Regions from separate parts of the Vibrio sp. M260118 genome, predicted to be linked through region 2. Evidence: riboswitches for the same ligand, from Rfam matches in the RefSeq annotation. Region 2 holds a riboswitch; the other holds the start of a gene.
What was found. A riboswitch is a leader RNA that binds a small molecule or an ion and turns the genes downstream of it on or off. The one in region 2 is predicted to bind thiamine pyrophosphate.
Positions count from the first base shown of each region.

Region 1: linked by a shared signal. The riboswitch ahead of thiD (bifunctional hydroxymethylpyrimidine kinase/phosphomethylpyrimidine kinase) and the one ahead of thiC (phosphomethylpyrimidine synthase ThiC) in region 2 are both predicted to bind thiamine pyrophosphate.

Region 1 is NZ_JATABG010000352.1:162-3,505, forward strand. Features, by position in the region: gene QTO00_RS16550 (VCBS domain-containing protein) at 135-515, shown strand; gene QTO00_RS16555 (LysR family transcriptional regulator) at 530-1,417, opposite strand; TPP riboswitch at 1,581-1,690, shown strand; gene thiD (bifunctional hydroxymethylpyrimidine kinase/phosphomethylpyrimidine kinase) at 1,796-2,626, shown strand; partial or broken gene QTO00_RS16565 (phosphatase PAP2 family protein) at 2,871-3,344, shown strand, end outside.
Region 2 is NZ_JATABG010000255.1:123-4,842, reverse strand. Features, by position in the region: partial or broken gene QTO00_RS14265 (ThiF family adenylyltransferase) at 1-190, opposite strand, end outside; gene QTO00_RS14260 (thiamine phosphate synthase) at 177-1,592, opposite strand; gene thiC (phosphomethylpyrimidine synthase ThiC) at 1,592-3,532, opposite strand; TPP riboswitch at 3,696-3,794, opposite strand; gene crcB (fluoride efflux transporter CrcB) at 3,864-4,247, opposite strand.

The DNA of each region.
Region 1 (3,344 bases), on a different contig from region 2:
CTACCCTGTTTGTATCTCTCTGAAAGTTCTCGATAATATTCATCTAGATGAGTATGGTGTTTTTGGCATACACATTGCCTAGATCTACTCACAGGCCACAACATGGTGAGTTTTACCGTTTTTAGGAGGGTGTTATGGCGAACTCCAATGAAGTTATAGATACAGCGATCCCTTTTGGTGCAGAGTTCCAAGGTACCAATCTGTTTTCACCGCTACTATTTGACTCTGGTAGATTGCAAATCAGTGATGAAAATCGAGTTCGCGTTCGCTTCGCCCCGAAAAGCGTTGTTGCTGACCCGGACACTCTAGGGTCACTAACGATAAATGAATCTGGACGCTGGGAATACTCGGTCTATCACATTAAAACGCAATTTCTTGCGTTAGGTGAAAGAAAGGTCGAACTGTTTTCATTGACCTCGACCAAGGGTGAATCATTGATTATGACTCTTGTACTAATTGGCTCATCAGGCGGCGCGTTGATTGATGATCTTGGGACTAAGGTGTGCTTTGTTTAGCGACTCGCCTCAACTCATCGCAACTGGGTCATCACCTCGCGTTTGATTGTTTCTAAACGCTTCGGTAACTGACGGTGTCGTTTGGTGAGAAAATAGAGGGTCTCGACGACTTCATTACTTGGTTCAAAGATAGAGACACGCTGTTTGTCAGGGAATGAGTCAAGAGCACTTTTTGGCAGAACAGTGAAACCTAAACCATTGGCGACAGGCATCAAGATCTGATTCAACTGATTGATGTATCCGCTGACGGGAATGTCATCAATGTTCATTTTTTCCAGTTCAGACTCCCCACACTGAGCAAAATAGATAGAAAGATAGGTCACCGCATCTGGGTGCTGGATCAATCCTATCTCTTTGAGATCATCTTTTGTAAGTGTTTTCGTTGCGCGCTTTTTGGGTAACATCAAGCATAATGGCTCATTGCCTAGCACTTGTGAATCAAATCGAGAGTCAGAAGGTACTTGGGTTACTATGCCGATGTCAGTCTGCCCCGAGAGAACATCCGCGACGATCTTATGATGTGGCGCGGCTTCAAGTCGAGGAATCAGTTGTTGATGTTTACATTGTAAATTAAGCAAATGAGGGTACAGAAGCAGGGCGAGTGACCCAGAGCATGATAGAGAGACGCTGCCTGAATATGGGTCTTCCATATTGAGTGAGTTCAGTAACTCCGACTCTTGACGCTCAGCCTGAAGCGCATATTGATAGACTCTCTTTCCGGCCTCTGTAACTTCAAAGCTTTTGTTATGTCGTTCAATGAGTGGGTATCCACACGCTTGTTCTAGCTTTTTGATGTGCTGACTGACTCCTGGCTGAGTCATATAGAGCTTTTCGGCAGTTTTGGTGAAATGGCCTGTATCCATCAATGTCGCGAAGGTCTTGAGCCACGTTGGGTTAATCATCTCATCTTCTCATAACAAAATATTATCCAGATTAGTTTATGAGATAAAAATAAATTTTGATAACTAAAGTTTGTTTGTGAAGTGCAATCGGGAAATTAGTCGCTAATCTTGAACTTGGTAACAAATAAGTAATGCATTTATTAGATTTTTATTGTTATTATCGCGGCAATAGTCGGGGAGCCTAACCCATTTGGAAAGGGCTGAGATCGCGAAGCGAGACCCGTTGAACCTGATTCAGTTAGCACTGACGTAGGGAACTATACGCAGCCAGTTTGCAAACTCGGTGATTGGCTGTACTCGCATTCGATGAATTAGTCTCATTTCTTGAGTTCCTTTTCGTGGTCGAGAGTTCCTTTACGTCTTGTAGTAGGAGCATTTATGCCACATTCACAAGACACTACCCCAATTGTACTCACCATTGCTGGCTCTGACAGCGGTGGCGGTGCCGGTATTCAAGCCGACATCAAAGCTATGTCAGCGACAGGCAGCTATGCTTGCTCAGTGATCACCGCCATTACTTCACAAAATACCCAAGGCGTATCTGCTATCCACCCAATTCCCCTTGAGCATATTAAAAGTCAGCTCGATGCAGTGTTTAGCGATCTCAATGTAGTTGCAGTCAAAGTTGGCATGTTGGCCGATGCTGAGATCATCAAAGTTGTTGCAGCAAAGATTCGTCAGTATCAACCTAAACACTTAGTGGTTGACCCTGTTATGGTCGCAACCAGCGGCGACCTACTTTTAGAGCAATCAGCGATTTCAACCCTTAAACAAGAGCTACTACCGCTCGCTGATCTTATTACCCCAAACCTCCCTGAAGGTGCTGCCCTGATCGGTGTTGAAGTGCCGCAAGATGAAGAGCAAATGGGCGCAATGATTGAGTCACTTCGAGCGCTTGGTGCTAAGGCGGTACTGCTTAAAGGTGGTCATCTTGAACAAGGTGAAAACAGTAATGATCTTTTCATTGAGTTAAGTAGCAGTGAACTTATCGCCGCTAAACGGGTGGCGACAAAAAATACTCATGGAACGGGCTGTACGCTCTCATCGGCGATTGCTTCTTATCTCGCGCAAGGTTATAACTTGCACAAAGCGGTGCATCTTGGAAAACAATACATCTCGCAAGCCATTGCTCATGCTGATCAGTTAGAAGTGGGCCAAGGGCACGGTCCGGTGCATCACTTTTTCTGTGGGCACACCAATGTCCGTTAAGGCGACCAAGTGCGATGGAAACCGCTTTCTGGCAGCAAGGGTTAGCGATTAATCATTGAGGTTATTAGGGTATATAAATAAGTGCGAGTGGCAAAATCACTCGTACTTATAATGGCATCAATTTTACCGTTTCAAGTGGGGATTGAGGTGTGAAATTTCATTAAATTGACATTGTATTGATAAATTCTCCACACCTACTCAACTAATATTCAGCCTCTGTTTCTTGTTGTAGTGAATTCATATCGTGAAAAACTTCATCCGCGAAAAAGGCGAAGGTATCGTGTTGCTTATCGCTTTCTTGTTTGTGATCGCGCTCATGTCGATGTTGGTTGGTTATATTGATTTGCTCTCAGAGGTTACAGATATTACCGGACGGAGTTTCGCCCTATTAACAGCGTCAGCTGGCTCAAAAGGCTTTCTCATCACCCTTTCGATACTTGTTTTAGTTATGTGGAAAATAGTAGGTACTAACTCACACCTTGTGTCGAAGCTAGCACAACTGAGTATCATTTTAGTGATTGGTTTTGCTGCAAAAGTCGGGTTAAAACATATGACTGAGAGCCCGCGTCCTTATACTGAAATACTGTCACATCAATTGCTAATCCCTCAGCCGGCACATTTTTATAATCTTGATGCTACGCAGAAAGCGGAGGTGATTAGTGAGATTTCGCAAAAAGTCTCGTCATGGCGCACTAAGCACTGGCAAGGAGAGAAAGAT
Region 2 (4,720 bases):
CTTCATCGTCATCAACCACAACCAGTTTACCAACACCCGCTGATGCCAAGTACAAACTCACTGCGCTTCCTAATCCACCACAACCGATGATCAGCACATGCGATTTGCTCAAACGCTCTTGCCCAATTTCAGCAATTTCAGGAAGAGCAATTTGACGTTGATAGCGAAGGAACTGCTTATCCGTGAGCATGCTCGCCTCTCTTGTTATGCACCAGTTCATTATTCTGTTCAGTAAACGTTAGCTGTCTTTCCGTCATCAGTTGTGCGAAGAACTCGATGACGGACTGAGGTGATTCTGCCAACGTAATAGCTCGTACGACGGCCAAACTAGAGACGCCTGTGTGCCAAACTTGATCAGCATTAGATTGGTCAATGCCACCAATCGCGAGCGTCGGAAAGCCAAGCACATAGTCACTAACGGCTTTGTCTATTGAAGAATGGAAAACCGACTCTGTGTTTCCATAGGGAATGCTATCAATCAGCTTTTGATACAGAGCCAAGCGCACCAAACCTTGTGGTTTCGATGGCATCTGTTTAGTGGTGGTTGGGAAAATATGCCCTAGCGCGATGTAACTAGGATGAATTTGTACGATGCGCAGTAGCTCATAATAACCATGAGTAGAAAGACCAAGACGAATGCCGGCTTTAGTTAGCTGAGCCAAATTCGATTCTTCAATGTCTTCTTGTCCTAGGTGAACGCCATAAGCGCCATGCTTGATTGCCAACTGCCAATAGTCATTGATGAACACTTGTGCTTGATACTGACGACCTAGCTCAATTGCTCGAATGATCTGTTGTTCTAAATCGGCTTGTTGTTGGTTCTTGATTCGTAGCTGAATAGTGTTGATACCTAGTGGCAGTAGACGCTCAATCCAAGCAACATCATCAACGACTGGATAGAGCCCTAGACTTTGCTTAGTTAGAGTTGGAAAGCTAACGCTCTCGCCTTGTGCAGACCAACCAACTTGAATACCTAGTCGGTTATCCTCCAGTACAGGTGTGGGGAAATCATCAAATTGGTCAGCCCACTGAGTTGATTGAACCTCGTCAATGTTGTCATTCAACAGTGTTTCACGTGAAACATTCGCTTGTAGAGTTAGCATTCCTCGAGCAAGTGTTAACGCATCTTCAATAGGAAAATCGAGTGCTGTCAGCGTTACTATCCAAGCAAGGTGATGTTCGGGATCGAACATTGCGTTGAATTTGGACTCAATGGAAAGCGCTCTCACTTCGTTGTTAATTGGGTGACGCCAGATATCAAACTGAAGCACTTTCTCCTTTTCATCGGATACCTGCGTATCAGCAATGCCAATATAAATCGCTTTCGACGGTTGCTTAGCACACGCTTCTACCGATAAAGCAGAGCGGTAATAGAGCACAAATGAACTCTCATGCTCAGAATCATAACCATCAATAAGATCTGTCGTTATGCGTGTGGTCTGTTGGTCGCGAACAAGCTGAATAGATTGAGTTGGGCTCACACCCAACCCAATGTCTTCGATGCTAAAACCCTGTTCTTTCGCCAACAACAAACATTGCTGAACTAAACCAGTCAGTTCAATCAATGATGACGGAATAAGGACTTTGCTCATTAGTCACTTACCTCGGCATGTGCTGCTGGGTGGTATAGCTCGGAACCTGACTCTCTAAATTCTTGCGATTTCTGACGCATCCCTTCAAGAGGATCATCTAGCATTTTAATCGAGATAGCTTGGTCCGCAGCAACTTGCTCAGTGTCTTTCGCGTACTCTCGCACCTCTTGCGAGATCTTCATCGAGCAGAACTTTGGTCCACACATCGAACAGAAGTGAGCAACTTTGCCGGACTCTTGAGGCAAGGTTTCATCATGGAAAGCGCGAGCAGTATCTGGGTCGAGCGACAAGTTAAATTGGTCTTCCCAACGGAACTCGAAGCGAGCTTTAGAAAGCGCATTATCACGAACTTGTGCACCAGGGTGTCCCTTCGCCAAATCAGCGGCGTGCGCAGCAAGCTTGTAAGTGATCATGCCTACTTTCACGTCTTCTTTGTTTGGTAAACCAAGATGCTCTTTAGGCGTTACGTAGCAAAGCATTGCACAACCATACCAACCAATCATGGCAGCGCCGATGCCTGAAGTAATATGGTCGTAACCGGGAGCGACGTCTGTCGTCAATGGACCAAGGGTATAGAAAGGAGCCTCATGACAGTGCTCTAACTGCTCTTCCATGTTCTCTTTGATCATATGCATTGGAACATGACCAGGACCTTCGATAATCACCTGTACGTCGTATTCCCACGCAACCTTGGTCAATTCGCCAAGAGTACGAAGCTCTGCAAATTGCGCTTCGTCGTTAGCATCGGCAACCGAACCAGGACGCAGACCATCACCCAGAGAAAGAGCCACATCATACTTAGCACAGATTTCACAGATCTCTCGGAAGTGGGTATATAAGAAGCTTTCTTGGTGATGCGCTAAACACCATTTCGCAATGATAGAACCACCACGAGAGACGATGCCAGTAACGCGTTTTGCAGTCATTGGCACATAACGAAGTAGTAAACCGGCATGGATAGTGAAGTAGTCAACGCCCTGCTCTGCTTGCTCGATCAGAGTATCGCGCATCACTTCCCAGTTAAGGTTTTCTGCAACACCATTCACTTTCTCAAGCGCTTGGTACATAGGTACGGTACCGATCGGAACCGGACTGTTACGCAGAATCCACTCGCGAGTTTCATGAATATTACGCCCAGTAGAGAGATCCATAACGGTATCTCCACCCCAGCGCGTTGCCCATACTAACTTCTCTACTTCTTCTTCAATCGAAGAAGTAACCGATGAGTTACCGATGTTGGCGTTCACTTTGACCAAAAAGTTGCGGCCAATGATCATTGGTTCGGATTCTGGGTGATTGATATTAGAAGGGATAATCGCGCGGCCTTCAGCGACTTCTTTACGCACAAACTCGGCGGTAATATCTTTTGGAAGATTCGCTCCGAAGCTTTGCCCCGGATGCTGTTGATTCAGCACTTCATCTCGGTACTTGGCACGACCCATATTTTCACGTAGGGCGATGTATTCCATTTCTGGAGTAATAATGCCTTTGCGAGCATAGTGCAGTTGAGTCACACACTGCCCACTTCTAGCACGCCTAATACGCGGTAGATTGCCGTAACGAAGATCGTCTAGCGTTTCATCTTCTAAGCGCTGTTTGGTATACACCGAGCTTACTTCATCAAGTAGTTCAGTATCAGCGCGCTCTTCAATCCACCCTTCTCTCAGCTTAGGTAAGCCGTTGTGGAGGTCTATGGTGTGTTCTGGATCTGTGTATACACCCGAGGTATCGTATACGCGTACTGGCTCATTAGGCTCAAAAATAGGCGCTTCTTTTGTGCCTCCGATGAGACTATCAGCGAGTGATATTTCACGCATTGGCACGCGAATATCGGGACGTGAGCCCTTTACGTAGACTTTTCTTGAATTCGGGTACGGTTGTACCGAGAGTGTATCAATGAACTGTTTTGCTTCCAGTCTCGCTTGCTTGCGACTCGACATAGCATTTTTCCTTGCTTTGTTATTCTTAGATAAAAAGTAACGGGATAAAAATGCTTGACGGAAAGATGCGACAAGAGGAATCGAATTGTACCTAATTAGTTTCTACTAACGGATTACGACAACATTCGATTACTTGATAGATAAACCAGATTGAACACTGGCATAGATATCTTCTCTTGTTCCCTTCGCAGATATTAATCTGATCAGGTTCAACGGATCCCGAATAAACGGTCTCAGCCATATGGCACTCCGACAAGTGATTGCAGTATATAAAAACGGCTTGGGTAAACCAAGCCGTGATAAACAATAATTAGCTAAATTTTCACCAACATTAGCTCTTAATGAGTATTTGAAACCCTATCCAAGCAGCAGAAATGCTCAAAAAGACATTCAACAACACATTCACGCCCATTTTAAAAAACGCTCCCTGCTGCATTAGAAGTACGTTATCCATTGAGAATGTAGAAAAGGTGGTCAATGCACCAAGAAAACCTAACCCGATTATTTGACGCCACGGCTCGGTAGCTAACATCTCATTTTCAAAAGCCGCAATAAGCAAACCCATAATGAAGGAACCAACCACGTTAACGGTCAGCGTACCATATGGAAATCCGCGTCCAAGTAGCGCAACACAAAGCTCAGAAACAAGATAGCGAGAGCATGCACCAAAAGCACCGCCAATTGCGATAAAACCGAGAATAGAAAGTTGACCCATAACTCCCCCTAGATAAATTTCTGGCTCTTATTGTAACGTCCAGTGACAAATAATCGACAAAAATTCATGACTCTTATATCAAACAAAGTTTTGAATTAAAAAAGTTACAGGAGTCACTTTAATTTGCTATTCAAAGAGAAAAATCAACTTGTTGAGTTTACCTAGGTCAAATATCCCTGATGGATTGAGGAGAAGAGTAGTGATTAGCACATAATAGCTCAACTCAAAGACTCGTAACAGAAAAGGAAACACACCTTCATCTGGTGCACGCAAACACACTCTCCTTACTCCTCGTTGCCGAACCAATCTTATGCTGAAAGCACTTAAGGGACGTTTTCACAGGGTCTACATCAACGGCAACGCTCATATATCAACTCGTTCCACACCAATAGGGGAAGTTATCGTACTATCAGAGTTGGGAAACTCAGACCATGCTTATCGACCTTAGCGACTTTAAACTGGGAAACCGTACA